One region of the Variovorax sp. YR266 genome, then DNA from elsewhere that is predicted to be linked to it. Evidence: predicted binding sites of a transcription regulator. Region 1 holds the regulator's gene; the other holds the start of a gene.

The links. Region 1 encodes FliA, which starts transcription of late flagellar genes. Its sites were predicted from a motif close to CTAAAGTTTNNNNNNNNNNNGCCGNTA; they were not measured.
Region 2: BLW48_RS30360 (FlxA-like family protein) is a predicted target of FliA. The motif match lies at 1,269-1,295, and genes of this name have one in related genera.

What each region holds. Positions count from the first base shown of each region.
Region 1 is NZ_FNPM01000010.1:168,267-178,888, reverse strand. It holds gene flhF (flagellar biosynthesis GTPase FlhF) at 1-1,312, shown strand, start outside; gene BLW48_RS25315 (MinD/ParA family ATP-binding protein) at 1,323-2,129, shown strand; gene BLW48_RS25310 (RNA polymerase sigma factor FliA) at 2,164-2,898, shown strand; gene BLW48_RS25305 (hypothetical protein) at 2,929-3,585, opposite strand; gene BLW48_RS25300 (glycoside hydrolase family 15 protein) at 3,851-5,800, shown strand; gene BLW48_RS25295 (putative antibiotic biosynthesis monooxygenase) at 5,766-6,104, opposite strand; gene BLW48_RS25290 (NAD(P)-dependent oxidoreductase) at 6,152-7,051, opposite strand; gene BLW48_RS25285 (gluconokinase) at 7,048-7,605, opposite strand; gene BLW48_RS25280 (SDR family oxidoreductase) at 7,610-8,389, opposite strand; gene BLW48_RS25275 (2-hydroxyacid dehydrogenase) at 8,523-9,476, shown strand; gene BLW48_RS25270 (L-idonate 5-dehydrogenase) at 9,496-10,569, shown strand; gene BLW48_RS25265 (sensor histidine kinase) at 10,596-10,622, opposite strand, start outside.
Region 2 is NZ_FNPM01000016.1:127,885-138,506, reverse strand. It holds gene BLW48_RS30370 (LysR substrate-binding domain-containing protein) at 1-750, shown strand, start outside; gene BLW48_RS30365 (universal stress protein) at 747-1,193, opposite strand; gene BLW48_RS30360 (FlxA-like family protein) at 1,326-1,679, shown strand; gene BLW48_RS30355 (MarR family winged helix-turn-helix transcriptional regulator) at 1,681-2,229, opposite strand; gene BLW48_RS30350 (tripartite tricarboxylate transporter substrate-binding protein) at 2,417-3,394, shown strand; gene BLW48_RS30345 (mandelate racemase/muconate lactonizing enzyme family protein) at 3,407-4,573, opposite strand; gene BLW48_RS30340 (SDR family NAD(P)-dependent oxidoreductase) at 4,609-5,310, opposite strand; gene BLW48_RS30335 (Bug family tripartite tricarboxylate transporter substrate binding protein) at 5,300-6,271, opposite strand; gene BLW48_RS30330 (dihydrodipicolinate synthase family protein) at 6,331-7,269, opposite strand; gene BLW48_RS30325 (LysR family transcriptional regulator) at 7,378-8,313, shown strand; gene BLW48_RS30320 (RraA family protein) at 8,319-8,990, opposite strand; gene BLW48_RS30315 (aspartate transaminase) at 9,021-10,229, opposite strand; gene nac (nitrogen assimilation transcriptional regulator NAC) at 10,401-10,622, shown strand, end outside.

The DNA of each region.
Region 1 (10,622 bases):
GGTGGACAGCGTGTTCCAGCCGCGCCAGCACAGCCCGCTGTTCGTGCCCGCGGAAAGCGATCTGCACGAGGAGCCGGCGGGCGCGGGCCCCTCGGCGCAGGTGGTGCAGGCGCAGGGCGAGACCGACCGCCTGCGGCTGAAGTACCAGAACCTGATTCGCGCCATGGCGCACGACGCGCAAGAGCTCGCCACCACCGCGAGCGCGCTGGCGGGCGCACAGATCGGCTTCGAGCGTTCGCGCGCACTGTGGCGCCAGGCCGGCGACGAAGGCTCCGGCCAGAAAGCCGTGCTGCACGACCTGATGGTGCATGCGCGCAGCGAAGTGGCCGCTGGCTGCGAGACCCATGTGCTCGCGCTGTGCGGGCAGGTCGGGCTGCGCTCGAATGAAGGCGGCGACGCCTATGAATGCCACGGCAGCCTGCTGCTGTCGGACCGCACGGGCCTGCCGCTGGCAGCGCCGAACCAGTGGCTGTCGACCGCCGCCACCCGCGGCATGAAAGACGCCGCGCGCAAGCCCGGTGCACGCCAGGTGCCGTGGCTGCGCCAGCAGGACTTCGGCCACAAGCCGCTGGTGCATCTGTTGACGAGACTGCCCGGCATCGAGGCCATGGTGCAGTGGCAGGCCGCGGGCCAGCGCTGGCTTGCGCGCGCGCCGGGCTCCACCGCGGTGATCGACGTGCGCACCGGCGCACCCGACACGCTCGCTCGCATGGACTTCGAATTCGGCGAGGGGCGGCCCGTGCGCTTTCGCGGCAAGGCGGCGTTGCGCAGCGAGGCGCATGCCGACGTGGTGCTGCGCTTCAACGCGGCCGCCATGGCGGCGGGCATCGGGCGCGATGCGATGCCCGCGCTGCGCTGCGTCGCCACGCGGGTGGTCGATGCGCGCACCGGCAACGTGCTGGCGCAGGGCCATGCATTGACCAATATCGGCGCGGACGTTTCCACGCAGCAGCTCGCGCAATGGCAGGGCTGGGCCAGCGACGCCGAGCCCTGCTTCCGACTGCTGCGCGACGGTGTGCAGATGGTCGGCGGCATCGGCGAACTGGGCGACCCCGACATCATGAAGCGGCTGCTGATCGCCGGCCAGATGACCACCACCGTGTGGCGCCTGCTGCAAGCCGAAGGCGATTGGGCCGACCGCACGCGCGCGCTGCTGGGCCAGCTCACGGGGCGCCCGGCGCGCAACGGACGGGCCATGAGCGGCAGTGCTCTGTATGCGGGCGTGGGCAAGCTCTTTCTGCTGCTGGAGGCGCTGGGCACCGAGTCGACCGCTCCCACGCAGGCGCCGCGTGCGCTGGAGAAGTTGGGTTGAGGAATCAGGAATGAACAAGCTGGTTGCGGATCAGGCCGACGGACTGCGGCGCATGCTCGCACCGACGCATGCGCGCGTGGTGGCCGTCGCAGGCCTGGGGCAGGGCGCGGGGAGTACCACGGCCGCGATGAATCTCGGTGTGGCACTGACCCTGCAGGGTCGCAACGTGCTGCTGCTGGACGAGCACTGCCCGACTGTGGGCTCCGCCTGTGAGGTGTGGGACATCGATCCGCTGGGGAACCTGGCCGATGTAGCAAGCCAGCGCCTGACGCTGGATGGTGCAGAGGTCAAGGCAGCCTGCGGCGTGCACGTGCTACCCGCGCCGCACGGCGCGGTGAATGGTGCGGATGGAGAAATCGACCCGCGCAAGTTCTGGCACGACGGCGTCGTCATCGTCGATGCGGCTTTCGACGCCGAGGGCCGGTTGTCGGCGCTCGCGCAGGGCGCGGACGACCTGCTGCTGGTGCTGCAGCCGCACCCCGCGTCGATCACCGCGGCCTATGCAGGCATCAAGCGGCTGCACCACGCGCACGGCCTCAAGCAGATGCGCTTCCTGGTCAACGGCGCGGCCGACGTCGTGGCCGCGCGCCAGATCATGAGCAACCTCGCGCATGCCGCCAGCCGCTATCTCGCACTGCTGCTGCAGCCCGCGGGCTGGGTGCGCTTCGACCCGCTCGTTGCCGACGCGTGGCGCCTGAAGAAGACCATCGTCGAGGCCTTTCCCGCGAGCCATGCCGCTGTCGACTTCCGGCGCATTGCCGGCGAGGTCGACCGCTGGCCCTGGCGCGCGGCCGAGCCGCTGCAGGCCGTGGCCTGAGCCCGCCGACCCGGACAACCCAAGAAGGACGGCCGTGTACACCGCACAGGGAACCATCGAGAAATCACATCTGCTGGCGCAGCACCAGCCGCTGGTGCGCCGCATCGCGCTGCAGATGATTGCCAAGCTGCCGGCCAGCGTGGAGCTGGACGACCTGATCCAGGCCGGCATGCTGGGCCTGCTGGACGCCTCCAGCCGTTACCAGGACAACCGCGGCGCGCAATTCGAGACCTTCGTCAGCCAGCGCATCCGCGGCGCCATGCTCGACGAACTGCGCGCCAGCGACTGGGGCTCGCGCGGCCTGCGCCAGTCGGCGCGCGGCGTCGAGAAGGCGATACAGGCGCTGGGCCACAAGCTCGGGCGCTCTCCCACCGAAGGGGAGATCGCCAAGGAGCTGAAGATGGACCTGGAGGCGTATCAGTCGCTGCTGCAGGAGATCCAGGGCTGCCAGCTGGTGTATGTCGAAGATTTCTCCAAGGACGACCCGGACAGCCCGTTCCTCGACAGCCATTCGCAGGATGCGCGCAAGGACCGGCGCGGCAGCGACGATCCGCTGGAGCAGCTGCTGGAAAGCGGCTTCCGGCATCAGCTGGTGGACGCCATCGGTGCGCTGCCGGAGCGCGACCAGCTGCTGCTGAACCTCTACTACGAGGAAGAGCTGAACCTGCGCGAGATCGGCGCGATCCTGGAGGTGAGTCAGTCGCGGGTGTGCCAGCTGCACAGCCAGGCGATCAGCAGGCTGCGGGCCAAGCTGAAGGATGTGCTGTAGCGAACTCCGGGGCCAGGGCCGCCGCCTGAATCAGAAAGTCGCATCGAGCACCTGCGAGGGGATGAGGCCGTTGAGCGTCACATTGTTCGTTAGTGGATCGAACAGTTGCGGTTGCAGAACGTACTTCCAGGCGCCGTTCCTGTAGTACAGGAAGTTGAAGGCGTTCGGCAGCGGAATATGCTGGTTGGCGTGGCCGTAGTCGTCGAAGCCGATGTACGAGATCACTTCCTGCCCTTGCGTCTGGATCATCTGATTGATGTTGGCTTGCCCGGGGTGCTGGTGGTGATACACCCTGATCAGATGCGCACCGAGCGGCGAGTTCGTCACCATCAGGGCGCAGCCATTCATGGCGGCGGTGAAGACGAACCTGTGCTGCGGGTTGTGTCGAGGTACGTCGACGAATCCGGGCATCACGTTGCCCTGGATGAAAGGACACCAATACGCCGAGATCGGCTGATCCTGATGGAGGACATTTCCCACCGGCCTCAAGGTGACCTGGAGGGCTTGCGCGGTGCCCTGCAGATCGAACGAGCCCATCTTGGCCGTGTTGAGTACCAGGACCTGCATGGCGAAAGCTGGATTCTGCTGCGCCTGCGCGTTCTGCATGAACCACGAAACGCCGTTGATCGCGCGAAGCTGCGCGTACGCAACGGGATCGGCTCGGAAGAGTTGGTTGTGTCCGTTCACGTGTGATGTCTATTTGCGTTGGAATGGGAGGGGCAAAGTAGAGCGCTGCACCATGGGGCCCAAGCGGCGACCTGTGCCGTTTCATCTTCACGAGCCGCTTGTCATTTCGTGCGCGGCTGATGGTAGGAGCGCGACGGTGCGAAGGCCATCCCCAGGAACAAGTAGATGGGTGCCTTATTTGTCATGCGCCATTAGGCGTTGTCCGTCAGCAATCCGCGCCCGCCGCTGGCGTGCCACGCCCGCACGCACGGCAAAGCTCGGCCTCTTGCCAAAGACTCCCAAGCAACCCTCCTCACGGCTTCACGCCGACCGCCCGAACCGCCCCATTGGCGACTACGCGCTCATCGGCTCGACCCACAGCGCGGCCCTGGTGCATTGCGGTGGCGATATCGAGTGGCTGTGCCTGCCGCGCTTCGATTCGGCCGCGATGTTCGCCAGCCTGCTCGGCGACGAGCACAACGGCCATTGGACGATGCGCGCCAAAGACCGCAAGGCGCGTGTCACGCGGCGCTACCTGCCCGGTACCGTGGTGCTCGAAACCACGATCCGCACGGCCAAGGGGACGGCCATCGTCACCGACTTCATGCCCCGACCCGCGCTCGACGGCACGCACGAGGTCGTGCGCATCGTGCAGGGTGTGCGCGGCACGGTCGCCATGCATACCGAGTTCCGCATCCGCTTCAACTACGGCGGGTGGTGCCCGTGGATGGAGCGGCGCGACGGCGCGGTGTTTGCCACGGCCGGACCGGACTCGGTGCGCATCAGCTCCGGCGTGCCGCTGACCAACGAGAACTTCGCGAGCTTTGCCGACTTCACCGTGTCCGCGGGGCAGGCCATCGCGTTCAGCCTCGACTGGTTTCCCTCGCACCTGAAGCCGCCGGTGACGCGCGATGCCAGCGCGCTGCTGGCGCGCACCGTCGCCGAATGGAGCGCGTGGACCGGTCGCTGCGGCTACCACGGCGAGTTTCGCGAGCCGGTGATGCGCTCGCTGCTCACGCTCAAGGCGCTCACCTACGAGCCCACCGGCGGCATCGTCGCCGCGCCGAGCACCTCGCTGCCCGAACTGCCGGGCGGCGAACGCAACTGGGACTACCGCTTCTGCTGGCTGCGCGACGCGGCGCTCACGCTCTACGCGCTGATCGGTTCGGGCTATGTCGAGGAAGCCAGCGCCTGGCGCTGGTGGCTGATGCGAGCGGTGGGCGGCTCGCCCGAAGAGCTGCAGGTGATGTACGGCCTGCACGGCGAACGCTCGCTCACCGAACTCGAGCTCGGCTGGCTGCCGGGCTACGAAGACAGCCGCCCGGTGCGCATCGGCAACGGCGCGCACGGGCAGCGCCAGCTCGATGTGTACGGCTCGGTCATCGCGGCCTTTCATGCGGCGCGCAAGGCCGGGCTGGCGGACATGGACAAGGTGTGGCCGCTGGAGCGCGCCATTGCGAAGCACCTGATGGTGCTGTGGAAGGAACCCGACTGCAGCCTGTGGGAAGTGCGCGGCGAGCCGCGCCACTTCGTGCATTCCAAGATCATGTGCTGGCTGGCCTTCGACCGGGTGATCGCGAGCGCGACGGAGTATGGGCTCGAAGGCCCTGTCGAGCGCTGGCGGGAGGTGCGCGACGAGATCCACGCCGAGGTCTGCGCCCGCGGCTACGACGCCGCGAGCAATTCATTCGTGCAGTACTACGGCGCAGACACGGTGGATGCGGCGCTGCTGTGGATGCCGCTGATCGGCTTTCTGCCGATCCATGATGCGCGCGTGCAGGGCACCATCGCGCGCATCGAGAAGGAGCTGATCTTCAACGGGCTGGTGTACCGCTATCGCACAGAGAAAGGCGTGGACGGCCTCGAAGGCGGGGAGGGCGCGTTTCTCGCGTGCAGCTTCTGGCTGTCGAACGTGTACGTGGCCATGGGCAAGCTGCGCAAGGCACGAGCCCTGTTCAAGCGCCTGCTGGCGCTGGGCAACGACCTGGGCCTGTTCGCCGAGGAATACGACCCGGTGGCGCAGCGGCAACTCGGCAATTTTCCGCAGGCGTTTTCGCATATCGGGTTGATCAACAGCGCGCATGCGCTGGTGTCGGCGGCCGGTGGCGTGTGGGAGCTGGCGGACCTCGATGGCAAGGCGGCATCGAAGAAGACGGCGCCGAAGAGAGCGGCGCCGAAGAGGACGGCAAGAAAGACGCCGCTCAGGCGGCCGGCAGCGCGAACTCCTCGGCGCTGAACACCGTGTGGAAGACCGTGCCGTCGAACATCTCGAACAGCTTCTTCGAGACCTCGCGGCTTTCATGGCGAACGGGTGAGTCGAGTGCGCGGGCGATGTCCTCGCGACTCGCATAGCGGATCGACAGCACCATCGCCAGTTCGGGGTCGCTCACATCGCTTTCGATCTGGCGCAGCACGCGCACTTCGAGCGCACCGGGGAAGCGGGTCCACAGCGGCACGAGTTTTTCGTGCACGTGGCGGTCGAAGGCTTCTTCCATGCCGGCCTTGACCCGGCCCCTGAAAAACGCGCAGCGGATGAACATGGTGTCTCTTCTTTCCTGGGTGAAAGCCGTGTGTGGCGGGAGGCGCTTCAGCCGCGCCCGTAGCCGTCGAACTGCCGCATCATGGCCGCCGTGTCTTCGGCGCCGAGCCCGGCCGCGACGAAGGCTCGGTGCAGCTCCGAGACGGCACCCGCCAGCGGCATCGGCAGGCGCTGGCCTTGCGAGAAGGCCTGCACCGCTTCGAGGTCCTTGAGCATGTTGTCGATGCGGCCGGTAGGCGTGTAGTCGCGCGCGGCCATCTTGGGGCCGAACTCGCGCAGGATCTGGCTGTCGGCGCGGCCGCCGGCCAGTGCGGCGGGCAGCTTCGATGCATCGACGCCACCGGCTTCGGCCAGCCGCACCGCCTCGGCCACGGCCTGAAAGCCGATGGCGCAGAGCAGCTGGTTGACGAGCTTGGTGGTCTGGCCCGCGCCGCTGTCGCCCATGTGGGTGTAGTTGGCGCACAGGCTGTCCATCACGGCGCGTGCGCGCTGCACGTCGTCGGCGCTGCCGCCTGCCATCACCGTGAGTTGCCCGAGCAGGGCCTTGGGCGCGCCGCCGGAAAGCGGCGCATCGACGAAGCCCATGCCCGTGCGCTCGCGCAGCGACTGTGCGAGCCGGCGCGTGGAAGGTGGGTCGATGGACGACATGTCGATCAGCAGCCGCTTCGCATCGGCAGGTGCGGCGGCGGCGATGCCGGCCTCGCCGAAGATCGCGCGTTCCACCACCGCCGCAGAGTTGAGGCTGGTGATGACGAAGTCGCTGGCTGCCGCTGCCGCTTGCGCGGTGTCGGCCGCTTGTGCGCCTTGTGCTGCCAGCGCGGCCACCTTGGCCGCATCGAGGTCGAACACGTTCACCCGGTGGCCGCATTCGAGCAGCCGGCGCGCGATGGCCGAGCCCATGATGCCCACGCCGATCACGGCCACGCGCTGGCTGGATGCTGCTGTCATGCAGAGACTTTCATGGAAGCATCCTTCGAGCGTTGAACGAGCCGTGCGCCGATGTCGGCCACGATCTGCTGCACGGGCACGGCGATGTCGGCGTGCAGCACGTCGGGTTCGCTCGCGTCGGGCCTCTCCAGCGTCTTCAGCTGGCTGTCGAGCAGCGCCGGCGGCATGTAGTGCCCGGTGCGTTGTTCCATTCGCTGCCGCACCAGCGCGGGCGACCCGTCGAGAAACACGAACTGCAACTCGGGCGACGCGGCGCGCAGCCGGTCGCGGTAGGCGCGCCGCAGGGCGGAGCAGGCCACCACCACGCCACGCGGCGCGGCCGTGCGGTCGGCGAGGCTGGCGCCCACGCGGTCGAGCCAGGGCCAGCGGTCTTCGTCGGAGAGCGGCAGGCCGGCGCGCATGCGCGCCACGGCCTCGGGCACGTGCAGGTCATCGGCATCGACCCACGGCACGCCCAGCGTCTGCGCCAACCCGGCGGCCACGCTGCTCTTGCCGGTGCCCGACACGCCCATTACCACCACGCTCAGGCGCTGCGGCTGCTCTGGATGCTGCACGGTGCTACAGGCTCGAGGTGATGCCGCCATCCACATACAGGATGTGGCCGTTGACGAAGCTCGACGCATCCGAGGCCAGGAAGATGGCCGCGCCGCCGAGCTCTTCCACGTCGCCCCAGCGGCCGGCGGGCGTGCGGCCCGAGAGCCACGCCGTGAAGGCTTCGTCGGCCACCAGTGCCTGAGTGAGTTCGGTCTTGAAGTAGCCCGGCCCGAGGCCGTTGACCTGGATGCCGTACTTGCCGAGGTCGATCGCCATGCCCTTGGTGAGCATCTTCACCGCGCCCTTGGTGGCGGCGTAGGGCGCGATGCCCGGGCGGCCCAGCTCGCTTTGCACCGAGCACACGTTGATGATCTTGCCGCGCTTGCGTTCGATCATGCGTTGCGCGACGAAGCGGCCGACCAGGAACACGCTGTCGATGTTGGTGGTGGTGATCTTGTGCCACGCGTCGATAGGGAATTCGGCGAACGCACCGCGGTGCTGCATGCCGGCGTTGTTCACGAGGATGTCGATGGCGCCGATGTCGGCTTCGATGGCGGCCACGCCGGCTTCCACCGCGGCGGCGTCGGTCACGTCGAAGGCAATGGCCTCGGCCGCGATGCCCTTGGCGCGCAAGGCGTCGCGGGCGGCGTTGAGCGATGCGGCATCGCGTGCATTGAGCACCACGCGCGCGCCGGCGTTGCCGAGCGCAGCCGCCAGCGCAAAGCCGATGCCCTTGCTGGAGCCGGTGACGAGGGCGGTGCGCCCGGAAAGATCGAAGAGTTTCAAAGGAGGCTCCGAGTACATGGCTGACGGCATAAGTTACCGGTATCTTTTGAGATCGTCAACTGGTAAAACCTCCGCTGGCATTATTTTCTTTCATCAATTAAAGTTACCGGTATCTTATTGAGTTGCAACCGCTATCCGAGGAGACACCCGCTTGACCGCTACCGCTACATCCCCGCACGTGCTGATGCCAGGCACCTACCCGGAATGGGACATGGCGCCGATGCGGGCGGCCTACACGCTGCATCGCCTCTGGGAAGCGCCGGACCGGCAGGCCTTCATTGCCGAGCACGCGCCGAACATTCGCGCGGTCGCAACGCGCGGCGAGTTGGGTGCCAACGCCGAACTGATCGCCGCGCTGCCTGCGCTGGAGCTGATCGCCTGCTACGGCGTGGGCACCGACGGCATCGACCTTGCCGCCTGCCGCGCGCGCGGCATCCGCGTGACCAACACACCCGACGTGCTCAACGGCGACGTGGCCGACCTCGCCGTGGGGCTCACGCTGGCGGTGCAGCGGCGCATTCCGGCGGGCGATGCTTTCGTGCGCAGCGGCGCGTGGGCCGGTGGCGGCATGCCGCTGACCACCCGAGTCTTCGGCCAGCGCATCGGCATCGCGGGCTTCGGCCGCATCGGCAGCACCATCGCGCGGCGGCTCTCGGGTTTCGACGTGGAGCTGGGTTACTTCAGCCGCACGCCGAAGGCCGACAGCCCGCACCGCCACTTCGCCAGCCTGAGCGCAATGGCCGACTGGTGCGACGTGCTCATCGTCATCCTGCCCGGCGGAGAGGCCACGCGCGGCATCGTCAATGCCGAGGTGCTGCAGGCGCTGGGCCCCAAGGGCTGGCTCGTGAACGTGTCGCGCGGCACCACCGTCGACGAAGGCGCGCTGCTGCAGGCGCTGGAGGCGCGCGGCATTGCCGGCGCGGCGCTCGACGTGTTCCTCAATGAGCCGCGCATCGACCCGCGCTTTGCCGCGCTCGACAACGTGGTGCTGCATCCGCACCATGGCAGCGGCACCGAACAGACGCGCCGCGCCATGGGCGAGCTGGTGCGCCGCAACCTCGAGGCCCACTTCGCGGGCCAGCCTCTCATTACCCCCGTGCCCTGACTGGCCGAAGGAAAGAATCATGCGTTTGCGTTGTATGTGCCTCGTGATCCACGCCCCCGACGACCTGCGTCTGGACGAACAGGACGCCGGCGAGATAGGCCCCGGCCAGGTGCTGGTGAAGGTCGGCATGGGCGGCATCTGCGGCTCCGACCTGCATTACTTTCACAACGGCGGCTTCGGCACCGTGCGCATCAAGGAGCCGATGGTGCTGGGCCATGAAGTGGCCGGCACCGTGGTGGCGGTGGCGCCCGGCGTCGAGAGCGTGCGCATCGGCGACAAGGTGGCCATCAACCCGAGCCGCCCCTGCGGCGCCTGCAAGTTCTGCCTCGAAGGCCTGCCCAACCAGTGCCTCGACATGCGCTTCTACGGCAGCGCCATGCGCACGCCGCACGTGCAGGGCGCGTTCCGCAACAGGCTGCTGTGCGAGGCCACGCAGTGCGTGAAGGTGGCCGAGCATGTGCCGCTGCGCCTGGCCGCGCTGGCCGAGCCGTTCTCGGTGGGGCTGCACGGCGTGTCGCGCGCCGGTCCGCTGCTGGGCAAGCGTGTGCTGGTATCGGGCTGCGGACCCATCGGCGTGCTGGCCATTGCGGCGGCGCGCGCGCATGGCGCAGCCGAGATCACCGCTACCGATGTGGTCGACGAGCCGCTGGCCATCGCGCGTGCCATGGGCGCCGACAACGTCATCAACGTCGCGCAGGACAAGACCTGGGTGTCGCGTTATTCAGCCGACAAGGGCACCTTCGACGTGATGCTCGAATGCTCCGGCAACGAGCGCGCACTGCGCGACGGGCTGGAGGTGATGCGCCCGCGCGGCGTGGTCGTGCAACTGGGCCTGGGCGGCGACGTGAGCATTCCGCAGAACATGGTGGTGGCGAAAGAGCTCAGCATCTGCGGCTCGTTCCGCTTCCACGCGGAGTTCGCGCTCGCGGTGCGGCTCATCAACGAAGGGCGCGTGGACCTGTCGCCCGTGGTGACGCACACCTTCCCGATGCTGCAGGCGCGGCAGGCCTTCGAGCTGGCGAGCGACCGTCAGAAGGCGATGAAGGTGCTGATCGACTTCGCGGACGTGGGCGCGGAGGCCGTCGCGGCCTGACGGGTTTTCCGCAGACGCCCGCAGCGTCATCGGCTCGCGTTAGGCGTTGCGCG
Region 2 (10,622 bases), on a different contig from region 1:
TCCACGCGCGGCACCGAGCCCACGCCCTTCGGCGTCACGGTGGTGCGCTTTGCGCGCTCGGTGCTGGCCGACTACCAGCGCACGCGCGACGAGATCGACGCCGTGGCCAGCGGCGGCGCAGGCCGCACCAGCGTGGGCGCGATGGTGGTGGCCACGCCGAGCCTGCTCGTCAAGGCCATCCAGCAGCTCAAGAAGCAGTCGGCACTGACCACCGTGATGGTGGAAGAGGGCGATCTCACGCGGCTGCTGCCTCGTCTGCGCGTGGGCGAACTCGACCTGATCGTCGGCCGGCTGGAGCCCGGCTATGCCTCGCCGGACCTGGAGACCGAAGCCCTCTACACGGAGCCGATGTGCATCGTGGTGAGCCCCGGCCACCCGTTGGCGGAGGCTTCCAGGCCAAGCTGGAAGATGCTCGCCGAGCTGCCCTGGGTGGTGCCCCCGCCGTGGGCTTCATCGCGCTCGAAGCTGGCCCAGATGTTCTACAAGCACCGCCTCGTGCCGCCGGCGGACATCGTCGAGACAGCGTCGTTTCTTGTCACGCTGTCCGTCATGCATGAGCGGCCGGCCGTGGGGTTCCTCGCGCGAAGCGTCGCCCGGCACTTCGCGAAGCAGGGGCAGCTGTGCATCCTGAAGATCAACGTGCCGATCGAGCTTCCGCCGGTGGGCATCATCACGCTGCGGGGGCGTTCGCAGACGCCCGCCAGTCAGCTCCTGATGGAGTGCCTGCGAAAGGTCGCGCCGCCGCGTTAGCGCAGCACCAGCACCGGAATGTGCGAGTGCGTCAGCACGTGCAGCGTCTCGCTGCCCATCAGCAGGCGCGCCAGGCTGCGCCGTCCGTGCGAGGCCATCACGATCAGGTCGCACTGCTGGTTCTTCGCGGTCGTGATGATGGCCTCGGCCACCTGGTTCGACTTCATGACGATGGCCTGCGGATTGCGAACGCCCTTGGCGACCGCAGTGGCCACGACCTTGTCGACCAGTTGCTGCGCGGCGCGGTCCGTATGCTCCTGGGAGGCCTGGATGTCCCGCTGGCTCAGCATCATCGAGCCTTCGAAGTAGCCGACCGGCTCGATGTGCGCGACGGTGACGCTCACCAGTTCCGCGTTGGTCAACAGGGCCAGGTCGATGGCGGCGTTGACTGCTTGCTCCGACAGCGCGGAGCCGTCGGTTGCGACAAGAACACGCTTGTACATGGCAGGCTCCTTGGCCCCCGGCACCGCGGGTGCCCTCATGTTCAGTCTAGTTCGCGATCGCGGTCATGCAAGGCCCTTCAGTTTTCGCCTCGGTTGCCGATAACCCTCCTGAGGACACAACAGAGGACCCAGATGCTGAATGCCATCAGTGCGACCGGCAGCGCCAGAAGCGGAGGCGACGTCAACGCCGAAATCGCGAAGATCCAGCGCCAGATCACGACGACTCAGAAGCAGATCGCGAAAACGCAGGGCCAGCTGCTCGGCACGCCCGAGGGCGACGCGCGCGATGCGATCCGGCTGCAGCTCGAAGCGCTGGCGGCCCGGCTTGCCATGCTGCAGCAGCAGATGAACGCGCTGCGCACGGCCAGCGTTCAAAAGAGCGCGATGGCTTCAATGGAAGAGAGCAGCAGCAGCGGCAGCAGCACATCGCAGCGCGCCAACGCTGGTAGCACTTCGATCGGCAGCATGCTGGACGTGAAGGCCTGACTCAGCCTCCGCGTTCCGGCCACCGGTGCCGCGTGCCCCCCGAGCGCCGGTCCGCCTTCTCCATGACAACGCCCTGCACGAGCAACTGCTCTCCGCGTTGCTCCAGGTGCTGCAGGCAGCGAAGAAAGACATCGAGATCCGCAGGCTCGATGCCTTCGAGCAATTCGGTGTTCAGCCCCGCGATCCGGGGAAACAGCCTGCCGAACAACTGCTGGCCTGAAGCGCTCAGCCGCACGTGCACTTCGCGGCGGTCCTGAGCGTCCTGCCGCCGCACCACCAGCTTTTTCTCGACCAGGCTGCGCAGTCCGCGCGAAGTGCGCACGCGGTCCAGGTGCAGGTGCGTGGCCAGCGTCGACGCAGTCATCTCGCCCTCCTGCGCCAGCGTGGCGATCATTCCCCACTCGCGGCGCGTGATGCCGAAGCCTCCTTCGACCAGGCGGGTCGCCATGCCGTTGCCCGAGCGCATGGCTCGTGCCAGGCGGTACAGCAGCAGGTCGTTCAGGGAACGGGGCGCGCGCAACGCTGCTGCATCGGGAAAAGCTTGTTGCATACGTATGAAAAATGGGATGGGGAGTGTGGTTCGCCCGCCTCGGAGCACTGGTAGTTGATTAGATCAACTGTTTGCCCATACGTATAAACCGGTAACAAATTTGAACGAACGGAAACAGTCTTGGCGCGCGATTTTCGCCGTGAAAACTCGCGCGCCCCGTTCACGACAACCGCTCGCAGGAGATCCGATGCCCGCATTCCTTTCCAGGCGCAAGCTCATCATGGCGTGGGGCATTGCCCTGGCCGCTTGCGCTCCCATGGTCCACGCCCAGGCGCTGGACGGCGGGCCGCTCACCCTCGTGGTCGGCTATGCGCCGGGCGGCAGCACCGACCGCATCGCGCGCCTGATCGCCGAGCGGCTGACGCCCAAGCTCGGCGTTCAGGTGAGCGTGGAAAATCGTCCGGGCGAGGGCGGCCGGCTCGCGGCCAAGGAAGTAAAGCGCGCCCCCGCCGGGCAGAACGTGCTGATGCTCGGCAACCCCGCCGTGATGGTGGTCGCGCCGCTGGTCTTCAAGGACGCGGGCTATGACCCCGACAAGGACTTCGTGCCCGTGTCGCAAGTCAGCAGCTACGACTTTGCGCTGGCGGTCGGCAACAAGCTCCAGCTCGACCGCGCGATGTTTCTCGTGAGCCGGCTGTGGGCACATCCGGAAGAGGCGATTTTCGGCGTGCCCGCCACTGGCAGCCTGCCTCACTTCTTCGGCCTGATGGTGGGCGATGCGCTGAGCGTGCAGCCGCAGATCAAGGGCTACGGCGGTTCGGCGCCTCTGGCGGCCGACCTGAGCGGCGGCAGCCTGCCCATTGCCATCGACACGCTCGATTCGCTCTATCCGCAGCACGTGGCCGGCAAGATCCGCATCCTGGCCACCTCGGGCAAGAAGCGCGCGAGCTTCGCGCCCAACATTCCCATCTTCCGCGAAGCCGGCATGAAGATCGATGCCGACGGCTGGAACACCTTCTTCGCGCCCAGCACCATGCCGAACGCCAAGGTGCAACTGCTGGCCAACGCGATCCGCGACGTCATGAAAGACCCGGGCCTGCAGAAGGCGGCCGACGCGCTATACATCACGCCCGTGATCAGCAATGCGGCCGAGACGGCTCAGATGCTGAAGGCCTTTCGCGCGCAGTGGGAGCCAGTGGTTCGGCGCTCCGGCTTCCAGCCCTGAGACTTTCTTTCGTCAGCTCGCAAGCGCCCGCATCTCCGCAATGAGATCGGCCTTGCCCTCGAAGCCGATGCCCGGCAGCGGCGGCAGCGTGACGTAGCCGTTGTCCACCTTCACGCCATCGGGGAAGCCGCCGTAGGGCTGGAACAGGTCGGGGTAGCTCTCGTTGCCGCCGAGCCCGAGGCCGGCCGCAATGGCGAGCGACATCTGGTGGCCGCCGTGCGGAATGCAGCGCGAGGGCGACCAGCCGTGCGCTTTCAGCATGTCGAGCGTGCGCAGGTACTCCACCAGCCCGTAGCTCAGCGCGCAGTCGAACTGCAGCCAGTCGCGGTCGGGCCGCATGCCGCCATGGCGAATCAGGTTGCGCGCGTCCTGCATCGAGAACAGGTTCTCGCCCGTGGCCATGGGGCCGGCGTACACCTCGCCGAGCTTCGCCTGCAGCTCGTAGTCGAGCGGATCGCCGGCTTCCTCGTACCAGAACAGCGGGTACTGCGACAGCGCGCGGCCGTAGTCGACGGCGGTCTTCAGGTCGAAGCGGCCATTGGCATCCACTGCCAGTTGCTGGCCGGGGCCGAGGATCTTCAGCACCGACTCGATGCGCTCGCAGTCTTCAGCGAGCGTGGCGCCGCCGATCTTCATCTTCACCACCGAGTAGCCGCGTTCCAGGTAGCTGGTCATCTCGCGTTGCAGGCCTTCCACGCCCTTGCCGGGGTAGTAGTAGCCGCCCGCTGCGTAGACGAACACGCGCGGGTTCGGCGTGCCGTTGCCGTAGCGCTCGGCCAGCAACTGGTAGAGCGGCTTGCCCGCGATCTTGGCGGTGGCGTCCCACACCGCCATGTCGATGGTGCCCACGGCCACCGAGCGCTCGCCGTGGCCGCCGGGCTTCTCGTTGATCATCATGCGGGCCCAGATCTTGTGCGGATCGAGGTTGTCGCCGGTTTCGTCGAGCAGCGACGCGGGCTCGGCTTCGAGCAGGCGCGGCAGGAAGCGCTCGCGGATCAGCCCGCCCTGGCCATAGCGGCCGTTGGAGTTGAAGCCATAGCCGATGACGGACTTGCCATCGCGGATCACGTCGGTGACCACGGCCACGAGGCTCAGGGTCATCTTCGAGAAGTCGATGTAGGCGTTGCGGATGTCCGACTTGATGGGACGGGTGGATTCGAGGATGTTGACGATTTTCATGGTCGGGTTCGGGGGATGGAGAAAGCGAAAGACGTTCAGCGGTGCAGCGACGAGCCGCCGCAGATGGCGACGTCCTGCCCCGTGATGGCCGCCGCTGGCGGCGACAGAAGAAAGCCCACGAGCGCAGCGATTTCCTCGGGCTGTATCAGCCGGCCGATGGGCGGCATGCGCGGTGCGCTGCCCGCGCGTGCCGGGTCCTGCAGCATCGAGGTCTGCGTGGCACCGGGCGACACCACGTTGACGGTCACGCCCTGGGCCGCGACCTCCGCGGCCCAGCTGCGCGCGAGCGCGCTCAGCGCCGCCTTGGTCGCGGCGTACTGGCCGCGACCGGGCAAGCCCTGTGCGACGCGGCTGCCGACGAACACGACGCGGCCGTGTCCGCGCGCGGCCATCGCGGGCACGAGGGCGTCGGCCAGCCGCGTGGCCGCGTCGACGTGCAGGCGCCACATGAGTTCGCCGCTCGCGTGGTCGAGTGAACCCAGCGGGCCGACTCGCAGCACGCCGGCTGCGTGCACCAGCGCATCGGCGTTCTGAAGCGCGGCGGCTGTGCGCGCGATGGCATCGGCATCGCACAGGTCGACGGCTACATGCACGAAGCCCGCGTGAGACAACGTGGGCGCGGCCAGATCGAGCCCGCTCACGCGCCAACCCGCTTCGAGCAACTGCGACGCAATGGCACGGCCGATGCCGCCGCTGCTGCCCGTCACCACTGCATGCGGGGCAGCCTCATTCGACATGGATGTTGCCCTCCACGATGATCTTCTTCGAGCGCGCCATGTCCTCGGCCTGGAACTTCACGAAGTCTTCGACGCTGCCCGGTGTCAGCAGCAAGCCCTGCGCACCCAGCGTCTCGCGCATGTCGGTGCCCAGTGCCTTGTTGACCTCGGCGTTCAGCCGCTGCGTGACGGCGGCCGGCAGCTTCGCGGGCCCCCACAGGCCATACCAGCTGTAGAACTCGTAGCCCGGGATGCTCTCGCCCACGGTAGGCACGTTTGGCAGGCTCGCGGCGCGCGTGGCCGAGGTCACGGCAATCACCTTCACCATGCCACTCTTGTGGTACTGCAGTGAACCAAGGATGGGGTCGATGAAGCCGTCGATCTGCCCGCCGATCAGGTCCTGGAACGCGGGCGCCGTGCCCTTGTACGGCACGATCAGGTAGTCGAGCCCGCCGCCCGCGCGCTTGAGCAGTTCGGTCGACAGGTGGCCCGCCGATCCGATGGAGCCCACTGCGAAGGTCATCTTGCCCGGGTGCGCCTTGGCGTACGCGATGAGCGACTTCACGTCCGTCACAGGCAGGTTCTTGTTGACGGCCACCGAAAGCGGCGCCTTGGCCACCAGCGCCACGGGGGTAAAGTCTTTCACCACCTCGTAGGGCACGGCCTTCATGGTCATCGGCGCGGTGGTGAAGGTCGATGCATTGAACAGCAGCGTATAGCCGTCGGCCGGCGCCTTCGACACCACGTCGGCGCCGATGACGCCGTTGCCGCCCGCGCGGTTCTCCACGATGAAGCTCTGGCCCGTCTGCTCGCCGAGCTTCTGCGCCAGTAGGCGGCCGATGGTGTCGAGCGTGCCGCCCGGCGGAAACGGAATCACCATGCGCACCGGGCGGCTTGGCCAGGTCTGGGCGAAGCCGGCGGTGGATGCCGCGGCCAGCGCGAGGGCGGCCAGCGTGGCCCGCAGGAAATGGTTGCGTTGCATGTCTCTTGTCTCCTTGTGGTTTTTCATCGGGGCATCGCGGGTGTCGCGGCCCCGTGGGCTCAGCGCTTCGACAGGCCGGCCTGCTGCACGGCGGCGTGCAATGCATCCATCTCGCGCGCATTCGGCGCTTCCGTCGGCGGGCGCACGGTGGCGTTGTCGAGCACGCCGGCCAGGAACATGCCGCCCTTCATGCGCGCGTGCGCCTCGCCGGTCGGCTCGCCGCCGCCGTACACCGCATCTTTCAGCGGCGTGATGAGCGCCTGCACCGCCATCGCCTTCTTCAGATCGCCGGCCTTCACCGCATTCCACAGGTCGATGATCAATTGCGGAATGAAGGTCGCGAAGCCGACCAGCGCGCCGTCCACGCCCTGCACCATCGAGGCCAGCAGGTACTCGTCGTGGCAGGTCAGGATGGCCTTCGATGCATCGGCCTCGCGGATCGCCTGGATGTCGCGGGCGTACTTGTTCATGTCGCGCTGGCCTACCTTGAAGGCCTGCAGGTAGGGCAGGCGCGCCAGCTCGGCCAGGAGCTGCGACGAGTAAGAGGCGCGCGTCCAGGCCGGATACACGTGGCAGACCAGGTCCAGCTCCGGCGCGGCGCGGTGGATGGCCTCGAAGTACTGCAGCGCATGGCCGGGCGTGAAACCGAAGCGCAGCCAGTGGTGCGGCGGCATCACGTCGAGCGCCACCGCGCCGGCAGCCTGCGCGGCGCGTGCATGCTCGGCAGCCTCGGCCAGGCCTTCGCAAACGATCGACGAAATCACCGGCGTGCGGCCGCGCAGTTCGTCGGCCACGATGCGCGTCACCTCGGCGCGTTCCGAGGGCGTCAGCGAAAACACTTCGCCGGTGTGGCCATTGGTCATGATCGCCACCACGCCGTCATGGCCGGCCAGCCACGAGGCCAGCTTGCGCAGCGCCGGCTCGTCGATGCGGTGGTCGGCCGTGAAGGGGCAGGAAATGGCGGGGATGATCCCGCGATAATTCGCGATGGAAGGCATGCTGTGTCTCCGTTGTGGTTCAAGGTGCAGGAATGGGTGCATCTTTTGCCGGCGGGGCGCGAGCCGTCCAATACTCGAATCGCATACAACTATTCAACTGCGCTGCGCATGGGCCCCGGCAACCGACCCCTCGACCTCGAATGGCTGGAAGATTTCCTGGCCCTGGCCGAGTCCGGCAATTTCTCGCGTGCCGCGCAGGCGCGCTCCATTGCGCAGCCCGCCTTCAGCCGCCACATCCGCTCGCTGGAGGAGTGGGTGGGCGTCGACCTGTTCGACCGCAGCGGGCACCCGACCGCGCTCACGGCGGCGGGCAAGCGCTTTCAGCCCCTGCTGCAGGAAGTGCTCGCGGGCCTCGAAGCCGCGCGCATCAAGGCCCGCGCCGCGCACGACCTGGACGCCGCCAGCCTGAGCTTCGCCGCCACGCACGTGCTGTCGCTCACCTTTTTCCCGCGCTGGCTGGGCAGCGTGGAATCGCGCCTGAGCATGGGCCCGATCCAGACCGTTTCCGACAGCTCGTACGCCTGCGAAGACCTGATGCTGCAGCGCCGCGTGCAGTTCGTGCTGTGCCACGGACACGCAGGCGCGCCGGGGCGGCTCGACGACACCGGCTACCCGGTCCAGCGATTGAGCGAAGACGTGCTGGTGCCCGTGAGCGCGCCCGATGCAAACGGCGCTCCGCTGCATGTGCTGGGCGCAGGCCAGTCGCCTTCCGTGCTGGCCTACAGCGATGCCTCGGGACTGGGCCGGATTATGCGGGCCATGCAGGACAGCGAATTCGGCAAGGACTTCGCCGCCTCGCTGTCGATCGTCTTCACGGCCCACCATGCCGCGCTGCTGCGCACCATGGCGCTCGAAGGCCGCGGCCTTGCGTGGCTGCCGATGAGCCTGGTGGCTGAAGACCTGCGCAGCGGCACGCTGGTCGATGCCGGCGCGGGTGGCTGGCGCGTGCCGGTGGACATCCGGCTGTACCGCCAGCAGGCGCACATGGCGCCGGTGGCGGAAGCGCTGTGGGCGCTGGTCAGCGGCGGCGCCTCAGGCGCCTGACCGCTTCAATTGGCGCAGCGTGCCTCGAGAGCATCGAGGAACGAGCGGTCCCAGCGACCTTCCTTCATCGCCTGGATCGTGCGCGCTTCCGTTTCCAGGTGCGCGCGGGCCTTCTCGATCAACAACTCGGCCTCGTCGGGCGAGAAGGCGAGCAGCCCGTCCTGGTCGCCCACCACGATGTCGCCCGGGTTCACGATCATGCCGCCGACCGACACCGGCACGTTGATCTCGCCGGGGCCGTCCTTGTAGGGGCCGCGATGGTTCACGCCGCGCGCATACACCGGGTAGTCGCGCTCGCGGATCTCGGCCACGTCGCGGATGGCGCCGTCGAGCACCAGGCCCGCGGTGCCGATGGTCGCGGTATAGAACGACAGGATGCCGCCGATCACGGCGTTCGTGATGTCGCCGCCCGCATCGATCACCAGCACGTCGCCGGGCCGGCAGAACTCGAAGGCGCGCATCGGCGTGAGGTTGTCGCCGCCGCGCGTCTTCACGGTGACGGCCGTGCCCGCCATGGTCTTGCGCCCGGGGCGGTGGTAGGGCTGCAGGCCGACGCTGCCGATGTTGCGGTGCAGGTTGTCGCTGAGCGCGGCCACCGGAATGTCCTGCAGCGCGGCGATGATGGCCGGCGCCACTTGCGGGGCCGACGGGTTCTTGCGGATGGCTTTGTAGGGCATGACTGGTCCTTGTGAGTTCTTCGGCGCGCGTCAGCGCAGTGCGGCCACTGCACGGGCGATGCGCGTGCAGCCTTCTTCCAGCGTCTCGATCGACGTGGCAATGGAAAGACGGAAGTAGGGCGACAGGCCGTACGCGGTGCCCGCGACCACGGCAACGCCTTCGCTTTCGAGCAGGTACATCACCACGTCGCCGTCCTCGTTCAGGCGCTTGCCTTCGGGCGTGGTCTTGCCGATGAGGCCGCCGCAGTTGATGTACAGGTAGAAGGCGCCGGGCGGCGTGGCGCAGCTGAGGCCGGGAATATCGTTGATGAGCGCCAGCGTGCGATCGCGCCGCTGCTTGTACACGGCCACGCTCTCGGCCACGAAGCCCTGGTCGCCATTCAATGCAGCAGCCGCGGCCGCCTGGCTCACCGAGCAGCAGTTGCCGGTGGACTGCGACAGCAGCGTGTCCAGCGCCTTGATCAGGTCCACCGGCCCGGCCGCATAGCCGATGCGCCAGCCGGTCATCGCATAGGTCTTGGAGACGCCGTTCACTATCAGCGTGCGATCGCGCAGCGCGGGCGCCTCCACGAGGAGGTGCGGCGTCGCCTCACCGTCGAAGCGGATGTGCTCGTAGATCTCGTCGGTCATCACCATCACGTGCGGATGGCGTTCCAGCACTTCGGCCAGCGCGCGGTATTCGGCGGCCGTGTAGCTCGCACCGGTCGGGTTGCTCGGCGAATTGATCAGCAGCCAGCGCGTGCGTGGCGTGATGGCGGCCTCGAGCTGCGCGGGCGCGAGCTTGAAGCCCTGGGATTCGGGGCAGGCCACGGTAACGGGCGTGCCCTCGCAGGCGAGCACCATGTCGGGGTACGACACCCAGTAGGGTGCGGGAATGATCACCTCGTCGCCCGGCTCCAGCGTGATCGCGAAGGCGTTGTAGATCGCGCTCTTCGCGCCGCTGGTGGCAATGATCTCGTTCATCGCATAGCGCAGGCCGTTCTCGCGTTCGAGCTTGGCGACGATGGCTTCGCGCAGCTCCACCGTGCCCGCCATCAGCGTGTAGCGCGTGGCGCCGCGCTCGATGGCGGCGGCCGCGGCCTGGCGGATGTGGGGCGGGGTGTCGAAGTCGGGCTCGCCCACTACGAGATTCACGATCGACTTGCCCTGCCTGCGCAGTTCGTTGGCGCGGTCGGCGGCCGAGGTGCTGGGCGAGGGCTTGATGCGCCGCACGCGGGCGGCAATGCGGGACGTGGTCACATGACTTCCTGTTCTTGCTGTGCAGAGGCTTGCATGGACCGAACGGTACGCACATCGAACAGCCGAGGCCAAGACGACTTTTCACTGGTTGTATAGGCGCAGCTTATGGTGAGCCCTGATACCGGCTGTGCAGGGCCGGTGCTAGGCTTGGCTTTTGCTTGGGGACAAGGCGTGAACCTGCGACGCCTCAAATATTTCGTGAAGATCGTGGACATCGGCAGCCTGACGCAGGCGGCAGAGGTCCTTTTCATCGCCCAGCCTGCGCTGAGCCAGCAACTGGCCACGCTCGAGGGCGAAGTGCGCCAGCAGCTGCTCGTGCGCACCAAGCGCGGCGTGACGCCCACCGAAGCCGGCAAGGTGCTGTACCGCCATGCGCAGATCATCCTGCGCCAG